DNA from 4 places in the Vibrio crassostreae genome. Region 3 is predicted to be linked to each of the others. Evidence: predicted binding sites of a transcription regulator. Region 3 holds the regulator's gene; each other region holds the start of a gene.

Region 1 (4,152 bases), 1.1 Mb from region 3:
CCTGAGTGTGGTCGAGGCCACTTGGTTGAGCGTAAATCTCGCTATGGTAAAACTTTTTATGCGTGTGATAACTACCCTAAGTGTAAGTTCGCCGTTAATCAGCCACCAGTTATAGGTCGTTGTGAAGAGTGCCAGTTCCCGTTGTTACTTGAGAAGAAAACAGCCAGTGGCACTAAGAAGCAATGTGCTGATCGCAAGTGTCATCACATTCAATCTCAGTAGTCATGTTAATCACAGTAAGTGAATGACCAGAAACAAAAAAACGGCGCTCAATGAGCGCCGTTTCTATATCCAATGAACTTTTTATATCAATAAACCAATGTAGGCTTACTTCATCTGCTCAGCAAACTCATGCACAGCAGGGTAGGCTTGCTGATCAAGAATATCAGACAATGAGCACAACGCTCTTTGCAGTTCTGCGTTGTAATCAGCGCTCACATTAATGTGGCCCATCTTACGACCTGCACGCTTCTCTTTACCATACCAGTGAACATGACAGCAGCCTTGAGCCAGAATAGCCTCAGGTAGAGTATCTTCACCAAGAATGTTGATCATTGCGGTTGGACGAATCAGCTTGGTGCTACCTAGTGGCATCCCACACACGGCACGCAGGTGGTTTTCAAACTGACAAGTTTCAGCGCCTTGCTGCGTCCAGTGGCCAGAGTTATGAACACGTGGTGCAATCTCGTTAACCAGCAGTGAACCTTGAACATCAAAGAACTCTAGCGCGAGTACACCAACGTAATCTAAGCGTTCAGCAATGGCAGTGAACATGGTTTTCGCTTGCTCTTGCAGTTCAATGTCATCAATCGCTGTCGATAAGCTCAATACGCCGTCGGTGTGAACATTTTCAGCCAGTGGATACACTTGAATCTCGCCATTGGTACCACGAGCACCAACCAGTGATACTTCGCGGTCAAACGGAACAAACTCTTCAGCCACAATCGCTTGGTTGTCTGTTGCGGCAATGCACTCAGCCATTTCTGCCCAAGTTACGTCAACATTGTCTAATGCCTTTAAGCGCCACTGGCCTTTGCCATCGTAGCCGCCAAGTGTACTCTTCAATACCATTGGTAAGCCAACGTGAGCGATCGCTGCGTCAAAGTCTTCGCGAGAGTTGATCACGTAGTATTTAGCATTCTTCACGTTCGCTTCGTCTAACAGCGCTTTTTCAAGGCGACGGTCACCGCCAGCTTTGATTGCTTCTGTTGTCGGTAAGAACTTACCGCTGCGCTCACATACCTCAAGCACATCATGAGGGATGTGTTCGAACTCAGCAGTAATGACGTCCGCGCGATCTATCGCATTTTCTAAGCCGTTGCCTAGAATCGCTTGCGTTAATGGGTGAACAATATTTTTGCTGCCAACATCAAAAGCAGAAATTTCAATATTCAGCGGTGCCCCAGCTAGGGACATCATGCGAGCAAGTTGGCCCGCGCCTAACACAAGAACATGCATGGGAATTAGTCCTCTGCAGGGTTTGGATTTGCAAGTACCGTTTCTGTTTGCTCAGAGCGGAACGCTTCTACTTTTGCCATCACATCTTCATTGTGTGTACCAATTATTTGCGCTGCTAGGATACCAGCGTTCGCTGCACCAGCTTCACCGATAGCCAGAGTACCTACCGCGATACCTTTTGGCATTTGCACGATAGAAAGTAGCGAGTCCATGCCTTTCAATGCTTTAGATTGAACTGGAACACCAAGAACAGGTACGCTTGTGAAGGCAGCTGCCATGCCTGGTAGGTGAGCTGCACCGCCAGCGCCAGCAATAATCACTTTAATACCGCGCTCTTTCGCACTGGTTGCGTAGTCTGCTAGCAACTGAGGTGTGCGGTGAGCAGAAACCACTTTTGTTTCGTACGCCACGCCAAACTGATCCAACATTTCTGCAGCTAGCTTCATTGTTGGCCAATCAGATTTAGAACCCATGATAATACCGACAGTCATCTCAAACTCCTTCAGGTACGATTTAATTAGTGATTAGATATTTTGCGCGCATTATACGGGTAAAATCACCCAAGGAAAACGTTTGCGTCAGTCTAAGTTGTTAATTGATACATTTTATAAACAAATAGCTTTAGTCACAGTGAGTGATAATTTGTACACTTAGTGAGTTAGATAACTGAATTAATGAGGCACCCGTGGATAACTTTCAACATACATTGCAGGCATTACAACAAGGTGAAGTCATTGCTTACCCGACCGAAGGCGTTTTTGGGGTCGGTTGTGATCCAGATAATCCACAAGCCATCCAGAAATTACTCGAGTTAAAAAAGCGCCCGGTTGAAAAGGGCTTGATCTTAATAGCTGCAAGCTACGAGCAACTGTTACCTTACATAGATGAAAGCCAATTGACGGAAGAGCAGCTGACGACAGTAAAAGCCACATGGCCAGGCCCGGTGACTTGGATAATGCCAACCAGTGCTAAGGTGACAGACTGGGTGAGTGGTCAGTTTGATTCAATCGCTGTGCGAGTGACGGATCACCCTTTGGTTCAAAGAATGTGTAATGAATTCGGTAAGCCGTTAACCTCTACCAGTGCTAACCTGACGGGCGAACCGCCTTGTATGACGACTGAAGAAGTTCAGCAGCAACTCGGCCAACATTTGGTAGCGATTTTAGAAGGTCAAACGGGTGGTCGTGACAAGCCAAGCGAAATTAGAGATGCAAAAACGTCGAAAATATTAAGACAGGGTTAAACCCTGCAAAGGAAAGTAAAATGGCAGCAATTGATAAAGAAGCAGTAAAGCAGTTTTTACTGAACCTACAAGATTCGATTTGCCAACAGCTTGAACAAGCTGATGGTAGTGCACTATTTGAAGAAGATGCATGGGAGCGCGAACCTGGCGAACGCCTCGGAGGCGGTGGTCGTACTCGTGTGATGACTGATGGTGCGGTCTTTGAGCAAGGTGGTGTTAACTTTTCTCACGTTGCAGGTAAGGCAATGCCAGCTTCAGCAACCGCTCACCGCCCTGAATTAGCCGGACGTAAGTTCGAAGCGATGGGTGTATCGTTAGTTATCCACCCTAAAAACCCTTATATCCCAACCTCACACGCCAACGTACGATTCTTTATTGCCGAAAAGGAAGGGGAAGACCCTATCTGGTGGTTCGGTGGTGGTTTTGATTTAACTCCATTCTATCCTGTCGATGAAGATTGCCAATCTTGGCATCAAACTGCTAAAGACCTGTGTGCACCATTTGGTGATAACGTGTATCAAGAACACAAAGAGTGGTGTGATAAGTACTTCTATCTTCCACATAGAGATGAAACACGTGGTGTGGGTGGTCTGTTCTTTGATGATCTTAACGAGTGGGGCTTTGAGAAGAGCTTTGCTTATATGCAGGCGGTCGGTGAAGGTTTTGCTGCGGCGTACTTGCCGATTGTTGAGCGTCGCAAAGAGACACCTTATGGCGAACGTGAGCGTGACTTCCAACTTTATCGTCGTGGTCGCTATGTTGAATTTAACTTAGTGTATGACCGTGGCACCCTATTTGGTCTACAAAGCGGTGGTCGCACAGAGTCTATATTGATGTCGATGCCGCCATTGGCTCGCTGGGAATACCGCTACGAACCACAAGCAGGTTCACCAGAAAGTCTGCTTTATAGTGACTACCTAAAGCCTCGAGTTTGGTAGTTCTTCCTTCCTTATAGGTATAGTGATAGGGTCATCTATAATAGATGACCTTTTTTATTTCTGTTAGGTAAGGATATGACACAGCAAGTAGATCGTTATGCCGTTTTCGGTAACCCTATTGGGCAAAGCAAATCGCCATTCATTCACACATTATTTGCTCGCCAAACCAGCCAACAACTTACCTATACAGCAATGCAGCCAGAGCATGGTGAATTTATCACTGCTGCCAAATCCTTTTTCAGCGAAGGTGGTCGAGGATGTAATGTCACAGCGCCTTTTAAAGAAGATGCCTATCAGTTTGCCAATCGCCTAACTGAGAGAGCTGAGCTAGCCGGTGCCGTAAATACCCTTAAGAAGTTAGATGACGGAGAGATCATTGGTGATAACACCGATGGTGAGGGTTTAGTTCAAGACCTGCTTCAACATCAAGTGACGCTAAAGGGAGCACGTGTTCTTCTTCTTGGCGCTGGTGGTGCTGCGAGAGGAGTGATTCAACCTCTTCTCGACCAAAAG
Region 2 (4,152 bases), 390 kb from region 3:
AGTTTCAAACAGTGCCAGTTGTCGAGCAAGCAAGGTCGAGGTCATCACGTTGAATTGGACGCTATCAAGTTTTATTGTTTGCCCGTCAAGTAAGCGGCTCAGTTCTTTACCACTGACAGACCACTCTGGTGATAGCGGAGCAGGCAAAGCGAAGTAGTTCGCTAGCTCTCTATTTATCTCCATCAAGTCTTCACTGAGGTTATCTACCGCTATTGAATAGACACCGCGGAAAGCAAGTTTCCCTGAACTTGGGTAAATAAGGCTGACTTTAGCCGCAAGACGTGTATCAACTTCCTGATCTTTCAATTGAATATTGAGCAGGTAGTCACTGGTGCGCATGTTTTTGGCACCCGGAAAGAAGGGCGTGCTGTCTATTGGGTCTACGAAGTAACTTGGTGCATCTTGATTCGCTAAGTCGGTATAAGCGTATTCAATTTGTTGTTGAAGCAGCAGCGCTTTTACGGCTTTGCGATGCGTTCTTGCATTGTCTCCAATGGCATCGATACGGTTCAGTAATAGCTCGACCTTAGGAATCAGCCTTTGTGTGCGTTCAAGCTCAGAGGCTTGGTTTGAAGAGTGCCAAAACATATAACCTAAAGTCGCAGTGCTTATCAGCAGCACAACAGAGAGTGACAGTAACAAAAGATTAAACGGTGATGTCTTTTTACTCGCTTTAGGTTGCTCGGTGAACTCAAGAGGTTCGGGCTGTGCATTAGCCAAACTCACAGAGCTAGGGTTAAGGAAGTACCCTTTGCGTGGGTAAGTAACCAAGATCTTAGTCGCATCACTTTCTGGTAAGTACTTCTGCAGCACTGAGCGCAGTGTACTGATCCTGTTAGTAAGCACATTCTTCGAGATGAAGCTACTTTGCCAAACCGACTCGATGATCTGCTCAGCTGCGAGCGGCTCACCCACGCTAGTCAGAAACAGTTCGAGTAATTCAATAGAACGAGGTTCTAGATCGATGACCTGCTCGTTGCAACTTAAGACACGTGTCGCGGGGTTGAATTCTAAACCTTCAATAGAGATCGAGGTTTGAGTGTCTTTAGCACTAGAGAGGTAATCTTGCATAAGAAAAGAGAAGGTAGCTTATAAAAGCTAAATACTAGCTGTTTTCGTTATGAAAAACAGCTAGTAATTCATTGATTGGATAGCTGGCGCTAAGACGCGTAGTTCACTGAATAACGCGTAGGCTTGTGATTCATCGCTAATACGATGTTCAATACCGCAGTGCCCAATACAGAAACCGCAATCACCCAAGGCGATACGAAGAAGAATGATGCAAACAGAATACACGCATCAATAGCCATTTGGGTTTTGCCTACTGAGATACCGTAGCGATCCTGAATGAATAAGCACAAGACGTTGAATCCACCCAAGCTTGAGCGATGACGGAATAAGATCAGCATACCTAAGCCCATTAACAGCCCGCCTGCAACAGCGCAGTAAATCTCATTATGAACTTCTAACGAAATCACCAAGTATAAATGATCGGCAAACACAGACACTAAAGCTCCAGAAATCGCACTGCTAATAGCAAAGCTGCGGCCGAATCGTTTCCATGCTAATAAGTAGAATGGACAATTGGCAACAAAGTACAAAATACCAAAGGTTACAGGCAAGAATTGACTCAAAAGCAGAGCCAAGCCAGTAGTACCACCGGTAAGCAGGTTCGCTGACTGTAAAAAGAAGACGCCTAACGCCACTAAAAACGTGCCAGTGAGAATTGCTACCCAATCTTCTTTACGTGAGTGTTTTTCCATCGTTTTTATAATTACCTAACCAATAAAGGCGTGCATAGTAGAGAAAAACCTTAGCTTTCGGTAGCTTGAGGTGCAAAATTAAGGTAAACCTATGTAATCTGCGTTTTACAGGGTGTAAATCGTAAAATTGACAGTAAGCGGCATCTTTGGTTGGATAAGCTAAATAACCATGATGAATCTTATATGTGATTATGAAAAAACTGCATGATAAAATTGCAATTAGCTCTTTATGACCTAGATCAAATTATGTAGAATGCGTCACATCAAAACGGTGACGGAAACGTTTGCTTTCGGTCGTTGTGTGGTTTTTTTGAAACTTTCAGTACAATCTGAGTCAGGAGATACAGATGCTTAAGCGTGACATGAACATTGCTGATTACGATGCGGATCTATTCGCAGCTATCCAAGAAGAAACTCTTCGTCAGGAAGAGCACATCGAACTTATCGCTTCAGAAAACTACACAAGCCCACGTGTAATGGAAGCTCAAGGTTCTCAACTTACAAACAAATACGCTGAAGGCTACCCAGGTAAGCGTTACTACGGTGGTTGTGAGTACGTAGACAAAGTTGAAACTCTAGCAATTGAACGTGCATGTGAACTATTTGGTGCAGAGTACGCAAACGTACAGCCTCACTCAGGTTCTCAAGCAAACAACGCTGTATACATGGCACTACTAAATGCAGGCGATACGGTTCTAGGTATGAGCCTTGCGCACGGTGGCCACCTAACTCACGGTTCTCCAGTAAACTTCTCTGGTAAGCTTTACAACATCATTCCTTACGGTATCGATGAAGCAGGCCAAATCGATTACGAAGAGATGGAAGCGCTAGCTATCGAGCACAAGCCTAAGATGATCATCGGTGGTTTCTCAGCTTACTCTCAAGTTTGTGATTGGAAGCGCATGCGTGAAATCGCTGACAAAGTAGGTGCTTACTTCTTCGTAGATATGGCTCACGTTGCTGGTCTAATCGCTGCAGGCGTTTACCCGAACCCAGTTCCACACGCTCACGTTGTAACAACAACAACGCACAAAACGCTTGCTGGTCCTCGTGGTGGTCTTATCCTTTCTAACGAAGGCGAAGATCTTTACAAGAAACTAAACTCAGCAGTATTCCCAGGCGGCCAAGGTGGTCCTCTAATGCACGTTATCGCTGGTAAAGCAGTAGCGTTCAAAGAAGCTCTAGAGCCAGAGTTCAAAGAATACCAAGCTCGCGTAGTTGCTAACGCAAAAGCAATGGTTGCTGAATTCCTAGCACGTGGTTACAACATCGTTTCAGGTTCTACAGAGAACCACCTGTTCCTAGTTGACCTAATCGACAAGGACATCACAGGTAAAGAGGCTGATGCAGCACTAGGTGCAGCGAACATCACTGTGAACAAGAACTCAGTACCAAATGATCCACGTAGCCCGTTCGTTACTTCAGGTATCCGTATCGGTTCTCCTTCTATCACTCGTCGCGGTTTCTCAGAAGCAGACGCGAAAGAGCTAGCAGGTTGGATCTGTGACATCCTAGATAACATGGGCGATGAGTCTGTTATCGAAGCGACTAAAGCAAAAGTACTAAATATCTGTAAGCGTCTACCGGTTTACGCTTAATTTTTCTTCGTAGTAATTTGAACTTCGTTGTCGAGCATGCTCACTTACATTCGTAAGCTCCGCGTGCTCTCCTAGAATTTCAAACGACTACTTTGAAAAGTGATGATTTTAGAGGCTCCTATTGGGAGCCTTTTTTGCACTTGGAAGTTTTAAAGTTGTTGTCGAGCATGCTCACTTACATCGGTAAGCTCCGCGTGCTCTCCTAGAATTTCAAACAACTACTTTGAAAAATATTGATACTAGAGGCTCCTTAATAGGGGCTTTTTTTTGTTTTTGAAGATTGGTTATTGCAGGTACTAAAAAGGGCTAATGCTTTCACATTAACCCTTTGTTGTTTGTTAGTGTCGATTCTACTTTTTGATGCTAAGTAGGGTGCCTGACTTACACTTGAATGAGTAATAATGGCGGCTCTCGTTGAATTTTCCTAAGCCTTCGCCGTCACAGTAGTCGATATTGATGTCACGCATCACTTCTAGTGTATCTTCGCTTTTCAGAGCGAATTTAGAGCCATCAGAGCAGACAATACGCACTCTTTCATCATGGCTTACTGAGTAAATATCGACTTCGGTGTTACACAGCTCAAAAGAGGCTTCACGAAAGTTGTCTTGCTGTGTATTTGAAGCGCAACCTGCAGTCAGTGTTGCTGCGAAAACTGCCAAAAGTCCGAGTCTTTTCATTGTTAATCCTTCGCTATCATCAGATTGATTGATGAGTTTTATATGCTATTTCAGGTAGCCTATACAACAATACGCTTTGGTTCAAGGAGCGCTCGTTGACTCTAAGATATAAAA
Region 3 (4,152 bases):
CCGTGAACCGTCACAAAGATTTGTGGGTTCTTAGGGTCGAATTCCATTTTTGCACGCATGCGACGAATCAGTACGTCGATCGTACGGTCATTCGGTGCATCCACTCGGTGGCTGATCATATTCAGAATACGTTCGCGACTTAATACTTGGTTAGGGTAAGAAGACAAAGCCACCAACAGTTCGTATTCAGCTTTAGTCAGCTTCACTGGCTCGCCATTTTTGCTTAGCGCACGACGAGGAATATCAAATGTCCACTCACCGAAACGAACCACAGACTCGTCTGATGTTTCTTCTACTGCGCCAGCTGCCGTTTTACGAGCGGCAGAAATACGCCAAAGTAGGTTTTTAACTCGAACCAATAACTCGCGGAGTTCGAAGGGTTTAGTAACGTAATCGTCCGCGCCCATTTCAAGGCCAACGATTTTGTCGATGCTATCCGTGCGTCCAGTAACTAAAATAATTCCAATGTCTGATTGACTGCGTAATTCGCGAGTTAGCATCAATCCATCTTCGCCTGGTAAGTTGATGTCCAGCATAATGAGGTCAACGTTGTTTTCTTCTAACACGCTTCTCATTTGAGCGCCGCTTTCCGCTTCGCTCACTGTGTAACCTTCGTTCTGGAAGTATCCAACCAGTTTACTGCGGGTTACCACATCATCTTCTACGACTAATACGTGATAGCTCATCTACACCACTTTTCTTATTTAATAGTTTCAGTGACTATTCTATTCATAACTCGTAACAATTCTAGTAGTACAGAAGATAAAAGCCAGAAACATGGATTTTTTTTGATACAAGACAATCTTAAACCTTGCTATTTATCGTCCATCGCAATTCAATATAGGCATTACTACTAACGAGTAACTTTGCGTTTCGCAAATAACCTTGTTATTCAGCCTTGGTGTGCTTATGCCCAAGTGACTTCAAGATGCATATAAGTAACATCACAAGACTAAGTCAGGATCTAACAAATGAAAGATACGAAAGCGTTCAACGAGCAAAGAGCAGAAATATACTGGTGGCTATCAAGCTTATTTGCCAAAGAGCTCACTCAAGAAGAACTCGATCACTACCACTCTGTTGAAATTCGTTCTTTCCTGACTGGTTTAGGCGAAAATGAAACACTAAAGCCAGCGATTGATAAGCTAGTGGATGCGCTTAACCGCCTACAAACACGTGAAGATGCTCAACTAGAATTGTCTGCAGACTTTTGCGATCTTTTCTTAAAAACAGATAAACACGGTGCTCTTCCTTACGCTTCTATGTATATCGGTGAAACTGGCCTTTTGAATGATAAGCCTGCAAAAGATATGGAAGAGATCATGGCTAAGCACAATTTAGTGGTGAACCAAGATCTAAAAGAGCCAGCAGACCACATTGCTATCGAACTCGATTTCCTTGGTAACTTGATCATTCGTTCAAACGAAACGGATATTGAAGAAGAGCTAGAGAATTCATTTGCCGTTCAACAGCAGTTTATCGAACAACAACTGCTGACTTGGGTACCAAAGTTCAACGTGAAATGTCATGACGTTGATGAATTCGGTTTCTACGCCTCCGTCTCATCTTTGCTACTCGCATTCTGTCAATTAGACACTCAATATTTAGCTGGTGAATAGCTTATTGGATGACTAGGTAAATAAATTCAGTAGAATGTGACAATTCACCCGGATTTCTGGGTGAATTTTATTGCGAGTAATTTCTAGTCAGTCTAAAATTGTGACCGCAAACGATAAAATATGAAACATTCACGAAATGCTATACTTATTAAAGTTCAGAGCATTTCGGTGTTAAGACAAGCCGCTCAATAGCGGTTTTTTGTTTTTTAGCACTTTAGTACCCAAAGAGCCCTACAAATTTAAGCTCTTAGTTAGGTAGCTTAACGGCTACTTTATTCCGTACTTGGGGAAAGTAGCTTCTAATAGGATAAAACCATGGCCACTATAAAAGATGTCGCTCGCTTAGCCGGCGTATCAACAACAACCGTTTCTCACGTAATCAATAAAACTCGCTTTGTTGCAGAAGCAACTCAAGAAAAAGTAAACAAAGCCGTAGATGAACTCAACTATGCACCAAGTGCTGTTGCTCGTAGTTTGAAGTGTAATACCACACGCACTATCGGCATGCTTGTGACTCAATCAACTAACTTATTCTTCTCTGAAGTTATCGATGGTGTTGAGAGCTACTGCTACCGTCAAGGTTACACTTTGATCCTGTGTAATACGGGCGGTATCTATGAGAAGCAACGTGACTACATTCGAATGCTTGCAGAGAAACGTGTAGATGGCATCTTAGTTATGTGTTCTGACCTAACTGAAGAACTAAGAGAGATGTTAGACCGTCACGCTGACATCCCTAAAGTTATCATGGACTGGGGCCCTGAGAGCTCTCAGGCTGATAAGATCATCGATAACTCTGAAGAAGGTGGCTACCTAGCGACCAAATACCTTATTGAACGCGGTCACTCTAAGATTGCATGTTTAAGTGGCCACTTAGACAAAGCAGCATGTGTTGAACGTATTGCCGGTTACAAGCGCGCACTCAACGAAGCTAAGATTTCTGCCGATGAAAATATGATCATCGAAGGCAACTTCGAGTGTGATACAGCAGTACTTGCTGCAGAACAAATCGTTGAGATGGAAGATCGCCCAACGGCGGTATTCTGCTTTAACGATACAATGGCACTCGGCCTAATGAGCCGCCTGCAAGAAAAAGGCATTCGCATTCCTGAAGATATCTCAGTGATCGGTTACGACAACATCGAACTGGCTGAATACTTCTCTCCACCGTTAACGACAGTTCACCAACCAAAACGTCGTGTTGGTAAGAATGCATTCGAAATTCTATTAGAGCGCATCAAAGACAAAGACCACGAAAAACGCGTCTTCGAAATGCACCCTGAAATTGTTGAGCGAAGTACAGTTAAAACGTTAAATTAATTGATAATTCAAGTTTAATGTCATCAAGCGCACCTTTAGGTGCGCTTTTTTTATCAACAACTATAATGAACCTATATGCACAATGGAAAGATCATTAATTGAAGCAATGTCACATTTTGAAATATCAACTGTGAGCTTCATTCAACAAAAACTTTATTCTATTCAATCAGTCACGCACAGGGCAAACCACTCGAAAGAGTGAGACGCAAAGCTTCCGGCCTAAACCACTCGTTGGTATGGTAGCGGGGTTACCGATGGCAAAATGCAGTAACTACTAATAATTTAGTAATTTACGGCTTATTGACAATGTAATTGCAACATTTTGCTAATCTCTCGGACCTGCTTATTTGGTGGCGTAGTTCAAATACACCGAGATAAATAACATGGATAAACCGATACTAAAGGACTCGATGAAGTTATTTGAGTCCCTAGGAAAAATAAAATCACGCTCAATGTTTGGTGGCTTCGGTCTTTTTGCTGATGACACTATGTTTGCTCTGGTTGTAAATGACCAGTTGCACATACGCGCAGACAGAGGCACAACGAAACAATTCGAACAACAAGGGTTTCAACCATACGTCTACAAAAAACGTGGTTTCCCTGTCGTTACTAAATATTTCGCTTTACCTGAAGGCTTATGGCAAGACCAAGAAAAAATCTTGCAACTTGCAACCACGTCTCTAGGTTTTGCTAAAGAAGAAAAAGCTGAGCAGTCTTCTGCTAAGCCGACCCGACTCAAAGATCTGCCTAATCTTCGACTCGCTACCGAGCGTATGTTGAAAAAGGCAGGGATCGATTCTGTAGAACGTTTATATGAATCTGGCTCTGTAAACGCATTTAACGCCATCAAAGAATCGCATGCGTCTTCTGTCAGTATTGAACTACTTTGGGCGCTAGAAGGCGCGATCAATGGTACACATTGGTCTGTTATACCGCAGCAGCGTCGCGAAGAGCTTATCAATCGGGTCAATTAACATTGTCAGTGCAATCTATATACATAACTAAGCCGCATTTACTGCGGCTTTTTTTATATCTGATGAAAGTTAATCTATGCTTTGCCTGTCTATCTATACTATCGGTATGCATTGAAAATTTAGAGGAAGTATCAATGAGTAAGAAAATGATATTGGGTATTGTGTTGGTCGTAACCATCGTGGTGTTAGGCATCAATTTCGGCCAGTACTTAACGCTTGAAAATGCTAAGGCCCAACAA
Region 4 (4,152 bases), 230 kb from region 3:
TTATGCCAAGCTCATTCTTAGCATATGCGGCTGATGGTAATGGCGACGGTAAGAAAGACATTTGGGGCACTGAAGAAGACGTATTTGCTTCAGCGGCAAATTATCTCAGCCAATCAGGATGGGATGACAAATATACTTGGGGTCGTCAGGTTCATGTTCCGTCATCTGTGTCGATCGATTTACAAGGTCGAACTGAAGACAAAGCGAAATACTTAAAAGAGTGGTCTGAACTCGGTATTAAGCGTTATGACGATCGCCCACTGCCAACACTTGATGAAGACATTAAAGCTTGGTTAATCATGCCGGATGATGAAACCGGACGTTCGTACCTCATTTATAACAACTACAATGTGTTAATGAAGTGGAATCGTTCTTACTACTTTGCTTTGGCAGTAAGCCACCTAGCCGACAGAATTAAGTTTGATTAATCGGCCTGATTTGATTAGTAGACTTAATTTGGTTAATTGATTTAGGTCGCTTTGAATAGCATTTGGCCTACCATAGGCAGAACGAACTAAAGGACTCTTCGGAGTCCTTTTTGATTTTATATTTTAGAGATTTGAGAAGGTGGCCTTGTGCTAACAGATAGAGCTGCACAGATGGTGATATTCCATGCGTTAATTAAGCATGAAGGCTTTACCAGTGCTGCAAAGAGCTTAAATGTTTCAGTGTCTCATATCAGCAAGCAAGTCGCTTTGCTTGAAGACTCGATAGGAATCAAGCTGGTGCAAAGGACAACACGAAGCCTCACGCTTACCGAAGCGGGAGACGTGTTCTATCAACACTGTGAGCAGCTGTTTAACACGGTGAAATCAGCTCAGATGGATATGGACAGCCAGCGCGATGATATCTCTGGAATACTGCGCGTCGGTTTGTCGCAGTCATTTGGCACGCTGCATATCATTCCCGCGATCGACCAACTCAGACAGCTTTACCCACAGCTGAGAATCGAGGTCCACTTGTTCGATTATAAGGTGGATATGATTGAAGAGCGTTTGGATCTCTGGATCACCAACAATGAAGACTTGCCTGAAGGTTACATTGCGCAGCGATTAGCCGACAGCCAGTTTGTGGTGGCTGCATCACCGGATTATCTGATTAAGGCCGGGACGCCGCATGTGCCTTCTGATCTGATTGACCACAATTGCCTTATCTATCGCAGCCGAGAGCGAGATTACACATCGTGGGCGTTTGATAACGGGCAAGAAAACCTTAGTGTTAAAGTCGCGGGCGATTATTCAGTCGATTTGGCTGAGGCTGTACGAGACGCAGCAGTATCAGGGTGGGGTGTTGCTTATTTGGCGACTTACTTAGTGAAAGAAGAGTTTAGAACGGGCAAGTTGATTCAAGTATTACCAGAGTGGAGAGCCAGTCAGCTGATGCCATTCTATGCTGTTTACCCAAGCAGAAAGAACATGCCGAAGAAGCTTTCAGCGGTGATTGAGTTCATTAAAGATCATATAGGGTCGCCGACGTATTGGGACAAAAACCTCAAAACTTGTGTTGAACTGCATCGCTAACTGTTTCCTAATCTATAAATATAATTTCCATATGGAAAAAGTACGCTTTTTAATCAAAGTTAATTATTAAAATTCAATAACTTAATTATACTCATAGTTAAATCTTGATTACCCCAACATCACGTTAACAACCTCAGCTTGCCGCAAACGATTTCCTCTATAGAATGCGTCGCCTTTCCTATCTACAACTTTTAGGTTGACGCACATGGCTTCCCTACTTGGAATTATCACTATTTTAGTTGCCGCTTGGTTACTATCTACGGACAGAAAAAATATTCCACTAAGAACAGTCTCTTTGGCTTTCTTATTACAAATCTCATTCGCGCTGTTGGTTTTGTATGTACCAATGGGTAAAGAAGCGTTGAATGCAGCCACGGGTGCGGTATCTAGCTTGATCAACTACGGTCAAGAGGGGATTAACTTTCTATTTGGTGGCCTAACGAATAACGGATTTGTTTTCGCGATTAATGTTCTTGGCATCATTATCTTTTTCTCTGCATTGATTTCAGGTTTGTACCACATTGGCTTTATGCCAAAGGTGATCAACCTTATTGGTGGTGCGCTACAGAAGTTCTTGGGTACAGGTCGTGCAGAATCACTGTCTGCGACTGCCAACATCTTTGTCGGCATGATTGAAGCGCCATTGGTGGTTAAACCTTACCTAAAGCACATGACGGATTCACAACTGTTTGCTGTGATGGTGTGTGGTTTGGCTTCTGTAGCTGGTGGTACGTTAGTGGGTTATGCATCGCTTGGCGTTGACCTAAACTTCCTGATCGCTGCGGCATTTATGTCTGCACCTGCCGGTCTATTGATGGCTAAAATCTTAGTACCTGGCAGCCCAGATGACGCTCAAGAAAATATTGAGTCTGATGTAGAAATTCCACGAGCAACAAACGTAGTTGAGGCAATGGCAGATGGGGCTATGTCTGGACTTCGTATTGCCGTTGCAGTGGGTGCAACACTTCTTGCCTTTATCAGTGTGATTGCAATGCTGAATGGCTTGCTAGGTATTGTTGGTGGCTGGTTTGGCGTAAACTTAAGCTTCGAACTTATCCTAGGTTATGTGTTTGCACCCGTTGCATGGCTAATCGGTGTACCGTGGTCTGAGGCTGTGGTTGCAGGTTCATTGATCGGTAACAAGATTGTCGTGAACGAGTTCGTGGCTTTCATCCAGCTAATGGATGCTAAAGAGGCACTGAGTGAGCACTCACAAGCGATCGTAACTTTTGCTCTATGTGGCTTTGCTAACATCTCTACTATGGCAATTCTGATTGGTGGTTTGGGTAGCTTAGTTCCAGAGCGTCGCTCTTTCATCTCACAATATGGCTTCAAAGCAATTTGTGCGGGTGTGTTTGCTAACCTAATGAGTGCAGCGATTGCTGGTGTTGTACTTTCTCTGTAGCTAACTGATCATGACTTTACTCTCCCTATAGTAAAGTGACTGATTAATCACAATAATATTCGGTTAGCGTGAAAAAGAGAGCCTATAGTGTAAGAACGTAGGCTTTCTTATTTCATTGAATAGTTTGTACCACAGGGTGTGGTGCAAACCTTTTAGGGGCACAAATGGATTTGTCGATTACTTCTTCTTTGGCGTTAATTGGACTCTTGTCTTTAGCTTGTCAGCTGCTCGGTTGGCGTTTACGTCTTCCCGCTATTCTTCCTCTCCTTATCGTCGGCCTATTGTTAGGTCCTGGCTTGAATATCTTAAATCCCGATGCCATTTTTGGTGATGTGCTGTTTCCTATGATTTCATTAGGGGTTGCCATCATCCTGTTTGAAGGGGCATTAACCCTAAATTTCAAAGAAATCAGAGGCCATGGCCGGATGGTGACTCACCTCGTGAGTTTCGGCATGTTGATTACCTGGGCGTGTATCGTGGTCGGTGCTTACTACTTTGTGGACTTTAGTTGGCCGTTAGCCGCACTGTTTGGTGCATTAGTCGTGGTAACTGGCCCAACGGTGATCGTACCCATGCTTCGCAGTATTCAGCCTAAATCCTCCTTAGGCAGTATCTTGCGATGGGAAGGGATAGTGATTGATCCCATTGGCGCTCTGTTTGCTGTTCTGGTTTATGAATACATAGTCTCTTCGGCCGATCCTACAGGACATGTACTTTCAGCTCTGGGACTAACCTTAGCCATTGGTTTAGGTTTAGGGATCATCGGTGGCTATTTGATTGCCAAGATGCTGCAAGGGCATTGGGTACCGCACTATTTACGTAATGTGGCCGTATTGACGCTAATGCTCGCTGCGTTCTCTTTCTCGAATGACTTGAGTGAAGAATCGGGTTTATTAACCGTGACCATCATGGGGATCTGGCTTGCCAACGTGAAAGGCTTGGATATCGAAGACATCATCGAATTCAAAGAAACCCTGACCGTGTTACTCATTTCTGCGTTGTTTATTTTGCTAGCCAGTCGACTCGATTCGGGGACTTTCCTTTCGATAGGTTGGGGCGGTATAGGGTTGTTAGCGGTGGTTATGCTGGTGGCTCGTCCGTTAAGCGTGTGGATCAGCGGGATCGGTACGGATCTTACTTCGGCGGATAAATGGTTTTTGAGTTGGATGGCACCTCGCGGGATCGTAGCAGCCGCGGTTTCTTCTCTGTTTGCTATCAAACTGCAAG

What was found. The regulator PurR, encoded in region 3, represses purine synthesis genes. The targets are predictions, from matches to a motif close to TNANGNAAACGTTTNCNTNA.
Region 1: a site for PurR is predicted at 2,020-2,039, ahead of purE (5-(carboxyamino)imidazole ribonucleotide mutase). Genes of this name have one in related genera too.
Region 2: a site for PurR is predicted at 2,036-2,055, ahead of glyA (serine hydroxymethyltransferase). Genes of this name have one in related genera too.
Region 4: a site for PurR is predicted at 1,660-1,679, ahead of OC193_RS11305 (NupC/NupG family nucleoside CNT transporter). Genes of this name have one in related genera too.

The regions. Positions count from the first base shown of each region.
Region 1 covers NZ_AP025476.1:3,423,474-3,427,625, reverse strand. Annotated here, with positions in the region: gene OC193_RS15495 (DNA topoisomerase family protein) at 1-222, shown strand, start outside; gene OC193_RS15490 (5-(carboxyamino)imidazole ribonucleotide synthase) at 328-1,458, opposite strand; gene purE (5-(carboxyamino)imidazole ribonucleotide mutase) at 1,464-1,949, opposite strand; gene OC193_RS15480 (L-threonylcarbamoyladenylate synthase) at 2,144-2,701, shown strand; gene hemF (oxygen-dependent coproporphyrinogen oxidase) at 2,722-3,639, shown strand; gene aroE (shikimate dehydrogenase) at 3,715-4,152, shown strand, end outside.
Region 2 covers NZ_AP025476.1:2,716,585-2,720,736, reverse strand. Annotated here, with positions in the region: gene OC193_RS12095 (winged helix-turn-helix domain-containing protein) at 1-1,071, opposite strand, end outside; gene OC193_RS12090 (YitT family protein) at 1,161-1,763, opposite strand; gene glyA (serine hydroxymethyltransferase) at 2,111-3,361, shown strand; gene OC193_RS12080 (hypothetical protein) at 3,712-4,038, opposite strand.
Region 3 covers NZ_AP025476.1:2,323,655-2,327,806, forward strand. Annotated here, with positions in the region: gene torR (two-component system response regulator TorR) at 1-686, opposite strand, end outside; gene torD (molecular chaperone TorD) at 972-1,619, shown strand; gene purR (HTH-type transcriptional repressor PurR) at 1,935-2,939, shown strand; cyclic di-GMP riboswitch class I at 3,110-3,195, shown strand; gene OC193_RS10345 (TfoX/Sxy family DNA transformation protein) at 3,323-3,913, shown strand; gene OC193_RS10350 (TVP38/TMEM64 family protein) at 4,048-4,152, shown strand, end outside.
Region 4 covers NZ_AP025476.1:2,556,401-2,560,552, reverse strand. Annotated here, with positions in the region: gene OC193_RS11315 (lytic murein transglycosylase) at 1-428, shown strand, start outside; gene OC193_RS11310 (LysR family transcriptional regulator) at 600-1,520, shown strand; gene OC193_RS11305 (NupC/NupG family nucleoside CNT transporter) at 1,726-2,925, shown strand; gene OC193_RS11300 (cation:proton antiporter) at 3,090-4,152, shown strand, end outside.